Regions from separate parts of the Escherichia albertii genome, predicted to be linked through region 2. Evidence: predicted binding sites of a transcription regulator. Region 2 holds the regulator's gene; the other holds the start of a gene.
The links. The regulator sigma-54, encoded in region 2, starts transcription at its own class of promoters, with help from an activator protein. The targets are predictions, from matches to a motif close to GTTGGCACANNTTTCGCTNT.
Positions count from the first base shown of each region.

Region 1: a site for sigma-54 is predicted at 1,842-1,861, ahead of glnA (glutamate--ammonia ligase). Genes of this name have one in related genera too.

Region 1 covers NZ_CP117568.1:3,096,503-3,103,840, reverse strand. The annotation lists gene typA (ribosome-dependent GTPase TypA) at 1-1,570, opposite strand, end outside; gene glnA (glutamate--ammonia ligase) at 1,943-3,352, shown strand; gene glnL (nitrogen regulation protein NR(II)) at 3,640-4,689, shown strand; gene glnG (nitrogen regulation protein NR(I)) at 4,701-6,110, shown strand; gene PS053_RS15075 (YshB family small membrane protein) at 6,222-6,332, shown strand; gene hemN (oxygen-independent coproporphyrinogen III oxidase) at 6,522-7,338, opposite strand, start outside.
Region 2 covers NZ_CP117568.1:2,360,028-2,367,365, reverse strand. The annotation lists gene yrbL (PhoP regulatory network protein YrbL) at 1-500, opposite strand, end outside; gene npr (PTS phosphocarrier protein NPr) at 716-988, opposite strand; gene rapZ (RNase adapter RapZ) at 985-1,839, opposite strand; gene ptsN (PTS IIA-like nitrogen regulatory protein PtsN) at 1,885-2,376, opposite strand; gene hpf (ribosome hibernation promoting factor) at 2,494-2,781, opposite strand; gene rpoN (RNA polymerase factor sigma-54) at 2,804-4,237, opposite strand; gene lptB (LPS export ABC transporter ATP-binding protein) at 4,285-5,010, opposite strand; gene lptA (lipopolysaccharide ABC transporter substrate-binding protein LptA) at 5,017-5,574, opposite strand; gene lptC (LPS export ABC transporter periplasmic protein LptC) at 5,543-6,118, opposite strand; gene kdsC (3-deoxy-manno-octulosonate-8-phosphatase KdsC) at 6,115-6,681, opposite strand; gene kdsD (arabinose-5-phosphate isomerase KdsD) at 6,702-7,338, opposite strand, start outside.

The DNA.
Region 1 (7,338 bases), 740 kb from region 2:
TAATCTGACCTTCATAAACTTCTGCACCGTGACCGAGGAACAGCTTACCGCGATCCTGCAGACCGAACAGCGCGAACGCCACCGCTTTACCCTGACCGTTAGAGATCAATACGCCGTTCTGACGCTGACCCACTTCACCCGGACGAACGTCGTCGTAGTGGCTGAAGGTGGAGTACAGCAGACCCGTACCAGAAGTCATGGTCATGAACTCAGAACGGAAACCAATCAGACCACGGCTCGGGATCACGTAGTCGAGACGTACGCGGCCTTTACCGTCTGGGTTCATGTTTTTCAGCTCGCCTTTACGTTCGCCCAGCGCCTGCATGACAGAACCCTGATGCTGCTCTTCAACGTCTAGAGTCACGTTTTCGAACGGCTCTTGTTTACGGCCATCGATTTCACGGAAGATGACTTTCGGACGGGATACCGCCAGCTCGAAACCTTCACGACGCATGTTTTCGATAAGAACGGACAGGTGCAGTTCACCACGACCAGAAACGCGGAACGCATCGGCGTCTTCGGTTTCTTCTACACGCAGCGCAACGTTGTGTACCAGTTCTTTGTTCAGACGATCCAGGATCTGACGAGAAGTAACGAATTTACCTTCTTTGCCGCAGAACGGCGAGGTGTTAACGCAGAAGAACATGGAAACGGTCGGCTCATCAACGGAGAGTGCCGGCAGCGCTTCAACGTTTTGCGTATCGCAAACGGTGTCAGAAATGTTCAGTTCGCCAAGGCCGGTGATGGCCACGATATCGCCAGCTTCCGCCACTTCGGTTTCGATACGTTCCAGACCGAGGTGGCCCAGCACTTTACCGACTTTCGCGTTACGGGTTTTGCCTTCGCTATCAATGATAGTCACCTGCTGGTTCGGCTTCACTTTACCGCGCTTGATGCGGCCAATACCGATAACGCCAACATAGCTGTTGTAATCGAGCTGGGAAATCTGCATCTGGAACGGACCGTCAAGGTCTACGTCCGGCGCTGGCACGTGGTCAACAATCGCCTGGTAGAGCGGAGTCATGTCTTCCGCCATGTCTTCGTGGTCCAGACCCGCAATACCGTTCAGCGCAGAAGCGTAAACGATCGGGAAATCCAGCTGCTCGTCAGTCGCGTCGAGGTTAACGAACAGGTCGAATACCTGATCCACAACCCAGTCAGGACGCGCACCAGGACGGTCAACTTTGTTAATAACCACAATGGGTTTCAAGCCGTAGGCAAACGCTTTTTTGGTCACGAAGCGCGTTTGCGGCATCGGGCCGTCAAATGCGTCAACCACCAGCAGCACTGAGTCTACCATGGACATGACACGTTCAACTTCACCACCGAAGTCGGCGTGCCCCGGGGTATCAACGATGTTGATACGGTAATCATTCCATTTGATAGCGGTGTTTTTCGCGAGGATAGTAATCCCACGCTCTTTCTCCAAATCGTTGGAGTCCATCACGCGCTCTTGAGTTTCGGCACGAGAGTCGAACGTACCGGATTGTTGGAGCAGCTTGTCTACCAGGGTGGTTTTACCATGGTCTACGTGCGCGATGATGGCGATATTACGCAATTTTTCGATCACAACTTTGCCTCAGGCATTAGAAATAGCGCGTTATTGTACACGGATTAATCGCACTACAAAACAGGATCACAAACATCCTCCGCAAACAAGTATTGCAGAGTTGCTTTGTGATCGCTTTCACGGAGCATAAAAAGGGTTATCCAAAGGTCATTGCACCAATATGGTGCTTAATGTTCCCATTAAAGCACTATATTGGTGCAACATTCGCATCATGGTGCAGCCCTTTTGCACGATGATGCTCATGATAACGCCTTTTAGGGGAAATTTAAAAGTTGGCACAGATTTCGCTTTATCTTTTTTATGGCGACACGGCCCATTTAATTGCAGATTTCGTTACCACGACGACAATGACCAATCCAGGAGAGTTAAAGTATGTCCGCTGAACACGTACTGACGATGCTGAACGAGCACGAAGTGAAGTTTGTTGATTTGCGCTTCACTGATACCAAAGGTAAAGAACAGCACGTCACTATCCCTGCTCATCAGGTGAATGCTGAATTCTTCGAAGAAGGCAAAATGTTTGACGGCTCCTCGATTGGCGGCTGGAAAGGCATTAACGAATCCGACATGGTGCTGATGCCAGACGCGTCCACCGCAGTCATTGACCCATTCTTCGCAGATACTACCCTGATTATCCGTTGCGATATCCTTGAACCTGGCACCCTGCAAGGCTATGACCGTGACCCGCGCTCCATTGCGAAGCGCGCCGAAGATTACCTGCGCTCTACTGGCATCGCCGACACCGTCCTGTTCGGGCCAGAACCAGAATTCTTCCTGTTCGATGATATCCGTTTCGGGACTTCTATCTCCGGTTCTCACGTTGCCATCGACGATATCGAAGGCGCATGGAACTCCTCCACCCAGTACGAAGGTGGTAACAAAGGTCACCGTCCGGCAGTGAAAGGCGGTTACTTCCCGGTTCCGCCGGTAGACTCTGCTCAGGACATCCGTTCTGAAATGTGTCTGGTGATGGAACAGATGGGCCTGGTGGTTGAAGCACATCACCACGAAGTGGCGACCGCGGGTCAGAACGAAGTGGCTACCCGCTTCAATACCATGACCAAAAAAGCTGACGAAATTCAGATCTACAAATATGTCGTGCACAACGTGGCGCACCGCTTCGGTAAAACCGCGACCTTTATGCCAAAACCGATGTTCGGTGATAACGGTTCCGGTATGCACTGCCACATGTCGCTGTCTAAGAATGGCGTCAACCTGTTCGCAGGCGACAAATACGCAGGTCTGTCTGAACAGGCGCTGTACTACATTGGCGGCGTAATCAAACACGCTAAAGCGATTAACGCCCTGGCAAACCCGACCACCAACTCTTACAAGCGTCTGGTCCCGGGCTACGAAGCGCCGGTAATGCTGGCTTACTCTGCGCGTAACCGTTCTGCGTCTATCCGTATTCCGGTGGTTTCTTCTCCGAAAGCACGTCGTATTGAAGTCCGTTTCCCGGACCCGGCGGCTAACCCGTACCTGTGCTTTGCTGCCCTGCTGATGGCCGGTCTTGATGGTATCAAGAACAAGATCCATCCGGGCGAAGCCATGGACAAAAACCTGTATGACCTGCCTCCAGAAGAAGCGAAAGAGATCCCACAGGTTGCAGGTTCTCTGGAAGAAGCACTGAACGAACTGGATCTGGACCGCGAGTTCCTGAAAGCCGGTGGCGTGTTCACTGATGAAGCAATCGATGCGTATATCGCCCTGCGTCGCGAAGAAGATGACCGCGTGCGTATGACTCCGCACCCGGTAGAGTTTGAGCTGTACTACAGCGTCTAAGTGTTTTAGTTGCCGTGGAAACTTTTCGCCTGTCCCTGGCAGGCTTGAGATCGATGGCAAGCACGTCATGCCGGATACGACGCAAATTGCATCTTATCCGGCCTACACAGTGATTATGCGGTAGGCCGGAACAGGTGAAGTCGCTCTCCGAAGTGAAGTTTGTCAGCTATCTGTAGCCCATCTCTGCATGGGCTTTTTTCTCCGTAACTTCTCTAATGCTTCGCGCTTTTTATCCGTAAAAAGCTATAATGCACTAAAATGGTGCAACCTCTTCAGGAGACTGCTTAATGGCAACAGGCATGCAGCCCGATGCTGGGCAGATCCTCAACTCTCTGATTAACAGCATTCTGCTGGTCGATGACGACCTGGCAGTGCATTACGCCAATCCCGCCGCGCAACAACTGCTTGCCCAAAGCTCCCGCAAACTATTTGGTACGCCGTTACCGGAACTGCTGAGCTACTTCTCATTAAATATCGGGCTGATGCAAGAAAGCCTGGAGGCGGGGCAAGGTTTTACCGATAACGAAGTGACGCTGGTGATCGACAGTCGCTCGCATATCCTTTCTGTGACGGCCCAGCGTATGCCAGACGGCATGATCCTGCTGGAGATGGCGCCGATGGATAACCAGCGCCGTTTAAGTCAGGAACAGCTACAACACGCCCAGCAGGTTGCTGCCCGTGATTTAGTGCGCGGCCTGGCGCATGAGATTAAAAATCCACTTGGCGGTTTACGTGGTGCAGCGCAGCTACTCAGCAAAGCATTACCTGACCCGTCACTGCTGGAATATACCAAAGTGATTATCGAACAGGCGGACCGGCTGCGAAATCTGGTCGATCGCCTGTTGGGGCCGCAACTGCCCGGAACGCGCGTTACCGAAAGCATTCACAAAGTCGCAGAGCGTGTGGTGACGCTGGTATCAATGGAATTACCGGACAACGTGCGGTTGATTCGTGATTACGACCCCAGCCTGCCGGAGCTGGCGCACGACCCGGAGCAGATAGAACAGGTATTGCTGAATATTGTGCGCAATGCGCTACAGGCGCTGGGGCCGGAGGGCGGCGAAATCATTCTGCGTACCCGCACCGCGTTTCAACTGACCTTACATGGCGAGCGCTATCGACTGACGGCGCGGATTGATGTGGAAGATAACGGACCAGGCATTCCGCCTCATTTGCAGGATACGCTGTTTTACCCGATGGTCAGCGGCCGCGAAGGTGGCACCGGGCTTGGCTTATCCATCGCCCGTAATTTGATTGATCAGCATTCAGGCAAAATTGAATTTACCAGTTGGCCAGGGCATACCGAGTTCTCGGTTTACCTGCCTATCAGGAAATAAAGGTGACGTTTATGCAACGAGGGATAGTCTGGGTAGTCGATGACGATAGTTCCATCCGTTGGGTGCTTGAACGTGCGCTCGCTGGGGCGGGGTTAACCTGTACGACGTTTGAGAACGGCGCGGAGGTGCTGGAGGCGCTGGCGAGCAAAACGCCGGATGTGCTGCTTTCGGATATCCGTATGCCGGGCATGGACGGGCTGGCGCTGCTTAAACAGATTAAACAGCGTCATCCGATGCTTCCGGTCATCATTATGACCGCGCATTCCGATCTGGATGCCGCTGTCAGCGCCTATCAACAAGGGGCGTTTGATTATCTGCCCAAACCGTTTGATATCTACGAGGCCGTGGCGCTGGTTGAGCGCGCCATCAGCCATTACCAGGAACAGCAACAGCCGCGCAATATCCAGCTTAACGGTCCAACGACCGATATCATCGGCGAAGCGCCGGCCATGCAGGATGTGTTCCGTATTATCGGTCGGCTTTCGCGCTCTTCGATTAGCGTGTTGATCAACGGTGAGTCCGGTACCGGTAAAGAACTGGTCGCTCATGCTCTGCATCGCCATAGCCCGCGAGCCAAAGCGCCGTTTATCGCGCTGAATATGGCGGCAATACCGAAAGATTTGATCGAATCAGAGCTGTTTGGGCATGAGAAAGGCGCGTTTACTGGCGCGAATACCGTTCGCCAGGGGCGCTTTGAACAGGCCGATGGCGGTACGTTATTCCTTGATGAAATTGGCGATATGCCGCTGGATGTGCAGACCCGTTTACTGCGCGTGCTGGCAGACGGTCAGTTTTATCGCGTTGGCGGCTATGCGCCGGTGAAAGTGGATGTGCGGATTATCGCTGCCACTCACCAGAATCTGGAGCTACGCGTACAGGAAGGCAAGTTCCGTGAGGATCTGTTCCACCGCCTGAACGTTATCCGCGTTCATCTGCCGCCGCTGCGCGAGCGTCGGGAAGATATTCCCCGTCTGGCGCGCCATTTTCTGCAAGTTGCCGCGCACGAGCTGGGCGTAGAAGCAAAGTTGCTACATCCAGAAACTGAAATCGCTCTGACGCGTCTGGCATGGCCAGGCAACGTGCGTCAGCTGGAAAACACCTGTCGTTGGCTAACTGTGATGGCCGCCGGGCAGGAAGTGCTGATTCAGGATTTACCTGCTGAACTGTTCGAATCAACCGTTGCGGAAACCCCTTCCACTATTCACCCGGACAATTGGGCAACGTTGTTAGCGCAATGGGCGGATAAAGCACTGCGTTCCGGTCATCAAAACTTGCTTTCTGAAGCACAGCCAGAGCTGGAGCGGACATTACTGACCACCGCATTGCGGCATACGCAAGGACATAAACAGGAAGCGGCGCGACTGCTTGGTTGGGGACGTAACACCCTGACGCGTAAGTTAAAAGAGCTGGGGATGGAGTGATTCCGCTTTGCTGTGTAAAGATTGTTTATTGAGCTCAAATAGCTGTTATTTTGCGCTTTACTGTTCTGGTAAGTTCAGTATGATCGTGCCCGGAAAACGGGGAGAGTCATTATGCTGGAATCAATAATTAATCTGGTATCGAGTGGCGCAGTTGACAGCCACACACCACAAACAGCCGTTGCTGCCGTGCTATGTGCGGCGATGATAGGGCTGTTTAGTTGAGTTTCAGATTGCTGATGAAGCGCTCATTGTTCATGCCAGATACGGCGTGAACGTCTTATCCGGCCTACAAAAGCAATAATTTCAACAGGTTTTGTAGATCTGATAAGCGTTGTGCATCAGGCAATCTTGTTCTCAGCACATTGATGGCGCTTTCGTTTTCTACCAGGTAAACGAAGCGCCATTCACTCTTTAAATCACCCGAGAGAACTGCTGCATTCGCGCTTTCTGGCGCAAGTAAGTATCAAAGCACATGCAAATGTTGCGGATCAGCAGACGACCTTTCGCCGTCACCTGAATCCCCTTCTCACTCACATCCACCAGCCCGTCTTTTGCTAACGGGGCCAGCAGCTTAAGATCTTCCGCAAAGTAATCAGCGAAGTGCAAATCCCACTGTTGTTCAACAGGTGCGTAATCCAGACGGAAGTTGCAGATCAGCGATTTAATCACATCGCGGCGAATGCAATCATCACGCGTTAACGCAATACCACGCCACAGCGCATTGCCTTGTTCATCCACCTGCTGGTAGTAGCGCTTTAACTCTTTCTGGTTCTGCGCATAGCAGTCGCCAATCATGCTGATGGCGGAAACGCCCATCCCCAGCAGATCGGTATCGCCCTGGGTGGTGTAGCCCTGGAAATTACGATGCAGCACGCCTTCACGCTGGGCCACCGCCAGCTCGTCATCCGGGCGAGCAAAGTGATCCATACCGATAAACTGATAGCCCAATTGCGTCAGGAAGGCGATGGTTTCCTGCAGGATATCGAGTTTTTGCTGCGGACTCGGCAAGTCAGCATCTTTGATTTTGCGCTGGGCGGCAAAAATGGTCGGCAGATGCGCGTAGTTAAAGACGCTCAGACGATCAGGGTTCAGTTCCGCCACGCGTTTCAGGGTAAAGGAAAAACTTTCCGGCGTCTGTTTCGGCAGACCGTAAATGAGGTCAATATTGGTGGAAGTAAAGCCAATTTCACGCGCATGGTGAAGCAACGCGAAGATGAACTCTTCATCC
Region 2 (7,338 bases):
TTCGACCAGGTCGCCAGTGGAATTAGCGTACTTTCCCCAATATTGTCGCAGACGACAGGGACAATCTCTGATTCGCTGATGCGATGGCAGAGGATGTTTTGTGGCTTCAGCGACATCGTCACGATGCGATTATCCTGTAAATAACGTTTCAGTTGTTTCAGTAACTGGCGCAATTGTGTGACATCATCTTCGTAACGGCATTGCTCAGCAAATTCGCTCAACGTAATTGATGGCTTTCCGTCGAAATCGGTAATTACGTCGTAGACGTAACCCGTTCCACAATCCGTCTCAACTGTACCGTGGTAACGTGGGAGCCCGCTCCAGTCTTTTAATCGGCGGTTAAGGTGCGCATAGTATTTTAACTCACGGCGAATCTCTTTATCCCCACCGTCGCCACGGTGGTAGACAATCTTAATGCAGCGTTGGGTATCATCCGGATGCGCATAACATTTACGATGTCTTCCGGTGCCCAGGGGAGTTTGTGCGGATAAGTGGATCATGCCATCTCCTGGAAATATATCCTGACATTCTCCAGTATGGGCGTTTTACTTAAACAGAATTTAAACAGCCTTTCTTAAGGTTTTCTTAATGTTGGTTTGGAGATAAAAAGAGCACGAAATGTACAAATCTCGGAAGCCAGGGATGATCCTATCCCAGGTGCTATTTCGTCTGAAGGTGTGTATTTAGAGGGATTTAAGTGTCTGAATGATGAAGATTAATCTTCGTCAAAACCGGAGTTAAAGAGGGCGATAACGGCGGCCAGCGCCTCAACTTCCTGTGGGCCAGTTGCTTCTACTTCAATCTGTCGTCCCTTGGCGGAGTCCAACATCAACAGAGCAATAACGCTATTGGCTTCAGCTTCGGTCCCTTCGTCGTTGCGTAGCAGCACTTCAGCGTCAAAACCTTGCATTAATTCAAACAATTTCATAGCAGGCCGGGCATGCATGCCCAGCTTATTAGTGATTTCGACGGTTTGTTTGACGGTCATGATTTGCGTTTTTCCAGCGTACGATGGCGTGACTGCACGTTTTTACCGCGTGAGCGGAAGTAGTCTGCCAGTTGTTCTGCAATATACACCGAACGGTGTTTCCCGCCGGTACAACCAATAGCGACCGTCAGGTAGCTACGGTTATTGGTTTCCAGCATAGGTAACCATAGCTCAAGATAACTACGCGTCTGGTAGATAAAATTGTGTACTTCTGTGTGGCGGTCAAGGAATGCGGCGACGGGCTTATCAAGACCGGTCATCGGACGCAGTTTGGGATCCCAGTGCGGGTTCGGCAGGAAACGTACGTCAAAGACGTAATCCGCATCGATAGGAATACCGTGCTTGAAGCCGAAGGACTCAAACACCATCGTCAGTTCACGCTCACGTTTACCCAGCAAACGGGTACGCAGCATTTCCGCCAGCTCGTGAACGGACATTTCTGATGTATCGACAATCAGATCGGCCCGTGAGCGCAGTGGTTCCAGCAGATCGCTTTCCTTGTCGATAGCACTTTCCAGCGACAGGTTTTTGCTGGAGAGCGGATGCAGGCGTCGCGTATCGCTGTAACGGCGAATTAAGGTGTTACGGTCGGCATCAAGAAAAAGCAGTTGCGGTGAGAAAGCATCAGGTAGATTGCTCATCGCCTGTTCGAATATTTCAGGCGACTCTGGCATATTGCGAACATCAATGCTGACAGCAGCAGAAATCTCGCGATCGGCCAGGGTGCGGGCCAGATCGGGTAACAGTACGACGGGAAGGTTATCCACGCAGTAAAAACCCATATCTTCCAGCGCACGCAGGGCGACAGATTTACCTGAACCTGAACGTCCGCTGACGATCATCAGTACCATGTACTGTTTCTCCTCACAACGTCTAAAAGAGACATTACCGAATAACTACGCTTCATTCGGAGTACCTTCGGTATCCGTAATGATTTGATACAGCTCTTCATCGCTCTGGGCGGCGCGTAAACGGCGGCAAATGGTTTTGTCCGCCAGGCGTTTCGCAACCAGTGAAAGAGTATGCAGGTGCGTTTTGGTTTGGTCAGCAGGCACCAGCAGGGCAAAAAGCAGATCGACGGGTTGGTTGTCGATAGCATCAAAAGCGATTGGCGTTTCCAGTTGAACGAAGACGCCAACGGCACGCAGGGTATCTTCTTCCAGTTTGCCGTGCGGGATCGCAATGCCATTACCGATACCGGTACTGCCCATTTTTTCCCGCGTCAGGATAGCTTCAAAAACTACCTGAGGCGGCAGGCTAAGCTGCTTTGCCGCCAGTTCGCTGATGATTTCCAGTGCACGTTTTTTGCTCTGGCAGTGGACGCGACTTCGCGTACATTCCCTGTTAAGAACACTGCTAAGCTGTAGAGTTGTATCATTATTTATCATAATTTCACCTAAGAACCCGTCCACTCAAACCGTGGAACAGGTTCGGAGCATTAACCGTACAAATGGCCTGTTGTGCTGCACAACAGGCCGTTATGCACTTGCTAATCGCCCGGACAATTAGTGTTGTTTCAATTTATCTTTATGCTTGGTCAACTGACGTGCCAGCTTATCAATTAAACCGTCAATGGCGGCGTACATATCCTGACCTTCCGCACTGGCATGAATTTCACCACCGTTAACATGCAGTGTCGCATCTGAGGTGTGGGTGACTTTCTCCACTTTCAGAACAACATAAACCTGGTTGATTCGGTCAAAATATTGCTCAAGTTTGGCAAATTTTGAGGTGACAAATTCGCGCAGGGCCTCGGTGATCTCGACGTTATTTCCGGTAATGTTGAGCTGCATAGCGTCTTCCTTATCAGTTGGGTCAAACGAGCTGTTTACGCTGGTTTGACGGCGGAATGGATAAAGACTCTCGGTACTTCGCAACAGTACGGCGCGCCACCATGATACCTTGTTCCGACAGCAAAGAGGTTAACTTGCTGTCGCTCAACGGTTTCGCTGGGTTTTCCGCCGCGATTAATTTCTTCACCAGTGCGCGAATCGCTGTGGAAGAGGCTTCGCCCCCGCCCTCAGTATTGACATGACTGGAAAAGAAATACTTCAGTTCAAAAATGCCTCGTGGACTATGCAGATATTTTTGCGTGGTCACGCGAGATATCGTCGATTCATGCATCTCGACGGCCTGGGCGATATCGGCCAGCACCATCGGTTTCATATATTCTTCGCCTTGTTCAAAGAAGGCTTGCTGCTGTTCAACGATACAGCGACTGACGCGCAGCAGCGTATCGTTACGGCTTTCCAGACTCTTTATCAACCATTTGGCATCCTGCAGATTGCTGCGGATAAACTGACTATCGCCATCGTTGCGTGCGCTGTTGCACATTGAGGCGTAGTGCTGGTTGATTTGCAGACGCGGAATGCTGTCACTGTTGAGTTCAACCGTCCAGCGACCGTTATGCTTACGTACTAACACGTCTGGAATGACATATTCCGGTTCGCCGGTCTGGATCGACTGACCCGGACGCGGATCGAGCGACTGGATCAGATTGACGGCTTCTTTCAGCACATCTTCTTTCAGTCGTGTAACGCGCATTAACGTGCGGAAGTCGTGATTGGCTAACAGATCAAGGTGATCGCTTATAATGAGTCTGGCCTCTTCCAGCCACGGCGTGGTTTTGTCGAACTGGGAGAGTTGGATCAACAGGCAGTCGCGCAGATCTTTCGCTGCTACGCCAACCGGGTCAAAGCGCTGGATCCGTTTGAGGACAGCTTCAATTTCATCGATATCGATCTCGTCATCGCCCATGCTTTCGAGAATATCTTCCAGCGGCACGGTGAGATAACCCGTCTCATCAACAGCATCGACGATAGAGGTGGCGATAGCGCGGTCAGTATCGGAAAACGGCGTCAGTTCGACCTGCCACATCAGGTAATCTTGCAAGGTTTGCGTCGTTTCACCCTGATAGATCGGCAACTCGTCGTCGATGTAGTCGCCGCTGGTGCCAGATGGTGTACCGGCGGTATAGATCGTGTCCCAACTGGCATCAAGCGGTAGCTCTTCCGGCATCTCTTTTTGTTCGAGCGCGTCAGCGGCGTCCAGCGTTTCGCTGTCTTGTGTTTCGCGGGTGTCGATTTCTTCATGAGTGTCGATTTGCTCAAGCAGCGGATTGCTCTCCAGCGCTTGCTGTAGCTCCTGCTGAAGCTCCAGCGTGGACAACTGCAACAGACGAATCGCCTGTTGTAGCTGAGGCGTCATCGCCAGTTGTTGACTAAGCCTGAGTTGCAAACCTTGCTTCATGTTCAGAATCGTATTCTCCTGCTAAAACGTCGCAAACTTCTACCCTATCAGAGTCTGAAGTCTTCCCCAAGGTATACACGCTTAACGTGTTCGTCTTGTAAGATTTCTGTAGGCGTGCCGTGGGCGATCAAATGCCCCTGACTGACGATGTAAGCGCGTTCACAAACCGCCAGTGTTTCACGCACATTGTGGTCAGTGATCAGCACACCCAGACCGCTATCGCGCAGATGTTCAATAATGCGTTTGATGTCGATAACCGAGATCGGATCGACCCCAGCAAATGGTTCATCGAGCAGGATAAATTTCGGATTCGCTGCCAGTGCGCGGGCAATTTCTACACGGCGACGTTCACCACCGGAGAGTGACTGTCCCATGCTGTCGCGCAAATGCTCAATGTGGAACTCTTCCATCAGCTCATTTGCGCGGTCTTCGCGCTGTTCAGCCGATAAGTCGTCACGAATTTGTAGTACTGCCATCAGGTTATCGTAGACGCTCAGGCGACGAAAAATTGAAGCTTCCTGCGGCAGATAACCGATACCGCGACGTGCGCGGGCGTGTAGTGGAAGCAGGCTGATATCGTCATTATCAATGATGATGTTGCCCGCGTCGCGCGGCACGATACCTACAACCATATAGAAAGTCGTTGTCTTACCGGCGCCGTTTGGCCCAAGCAGACCGACAATTTCCCCGGAATTGACGGTCAGACTGACGTCTTCTACCACGCGGCGGCCTTTATAGGCTTTTGCAAGGTTCTTTGCGGTTAATGTTGCCATAACGAATTAATTACCCTTCTTCTGCGCCGGGGTTTGGCCTTTGTTGTTTTTGTCCTGCAACTGCGACGGTACCAGAACGGTGGTTACGCGCTTGCCTTTGTCGCTGAAGGCCTGCATTTTCTGCTCTTTCACCAGATATGTGATCTTATCACCCGTGATGTTGCTGTCGATCTGCTTCAGAAAGGCATTGCCAGTAAGTACAACAAAATCTTTTGCCAGTTCGTAGTGCATCTGGGAGGCGTGACCTTCGACAGGTTTGCCGTTGTCCTGCATCTGATAGAAAGTTGCAGGTTTACCGTAGCCATCGATCACTTCTTTACCTTGTTCGCCACCGGGACGGGTGACGACCACTTTATCGGCATTAATTTTGATGGTGCCCTGGGTAACGATGACGTTACCGGTGAAGGTAACCACGTTGCCTTGCATATCAAGAGACTGCTGGTCCGATTCAATGTGGATCGGCTGGTCAGTGTCCCCGGTTACGGCAAATGCCGGAATACTGGCGGCCAGAAGTGAGCTGGCAAGCACAAGATTAAGGCTGAGTTTGTTTGTTTTGAATTTCATAGGATGTTCTAACCTTTTCAATCAGCTCGGCGTTCTTGCTGCGTAAGTTGCCGCGCATTTTCAGACCGCTGGAGTTAAATGTTGTTCCGTATAACGTGACGAGGTCTTCAGAGGTAACATCCTGCGTTACCAGATTGATCTGCGCGTTATCCGTCGTGATTCTACGAAGTTGAGAGTCCGGCACTAGCGCGTTGACTTCAACGTGTCCATACAAATAGAGCATCCGGTCATTAGTCAGCTTGGCTTTATCAGCTTTTACCGACCATGTCGGGATTTTATCCTTATCAAACGTGGTAAGTACCGGCTGCGTAAACCACGAAACAGCCTGATCGGAATAATATTCAACGTGTTGAGCAATCAATCGATAGCTTAGCGCTCCTTCTGGGTTATAGACGAGCGTGTCCGTATGCTCGCTTTTATAGGTGGGATCATTATTGTTGACGACCACCTGGGCGATATCGTCTTTCTCGGTCATGTTAATGCCGATCATCACCAAAACCGCCAGTGATAGCACAATGATAACCCAACGTCTGGCTTTACTCATATCGATTGCCCTTTGGCTTCATCCAGTTTGCCCTGCGCCAGGAGTAATAAGTCGCAAACTTCGCGTACCGCGCCGCGACCGCCAGCAATGTACGTCACATAGTCGGCGCGTGGAATCAACAGTGGATGCGCATCGGCAACGGCAACGCTTAAGCCCACTTTTTCCATCACCGGCCAGTCGATGAGATCATCTCCAACGTAAGCCACGTTTTCCGGTGCGATCGCCAGTTTTTTTAGCAGATCGTTAAAGGCGATAAGTTTGTTCGACTGCCCCTGGTATAAATGGGTGATCCCTAAAGTCGCACAACGATCTTCTACCAGTTTAGCCTTTCGCCCGGTAATGATAGCGACTTCAATATCAGAGGTGAGCGCACAACGAATGCCATAACCGTCACGAACATTGAACGCTTTCAACTCTTCGCCGTTGTTGCCCATATAAATCAGACCATCTGACAATACGCCATCGACGTCGAGGATCAGCAGACGAATATTTTCTGCTTTTGCCATAACATCAGCGCTGACAGGGCCGTAACAGGTCTCAATCGACGCACCTGCTTTACTCATTGTCGTTTATCCTTGAATCTTTACACTACGCCTGCACGCAGTAAATCATGCATATGTAACACACCGAGTAAACGGTCGCCATCGGCAACCATTACGGAGGTGATATGGCGGGACTGCATTAAGTTCAGCGCCTCGACGGCCAGAATGCCAGGACGTACGCGAATTCCGCCTGGCGTCATCACATCGGCAATACCTAATTGACGGACATCCACGCCCATATCGAAGACACGGCGTAAATCGCCGTCGGTAAAGATGCCTTCAATCATCATATTGTCATCGCAAATGACGGTCATACCAAGATTTTTGCGGGTGACTTCCAGTAATGCGTCTCGCAGACTGGCGGTTTTTTTGACATGCGGGATCTCATCGCCCGTATGCATAATATCGCTGACCCGTAACAGAAGTTTACGACCTAGTGCGCCGCCCGGATGCGAGAGCGCAAAATCTTGTGCGGTAAAGCCGCGTGCCTTTAACAGAGCAACGGCGAGCGCATCGCCCATGACTAGCGTGGCGGTGGTGCTGCTGGTCGGCGCCAGCCCCAGTGGGCAGGCTTCTTTCGCGACTTTAACACACAGGTGCACGTCTGCTGCGCGCGCCATGCTGCTATCCGGGCGGCCCGTGATACAGATTAACGGTACGCGCAGACGCTTGAGAACC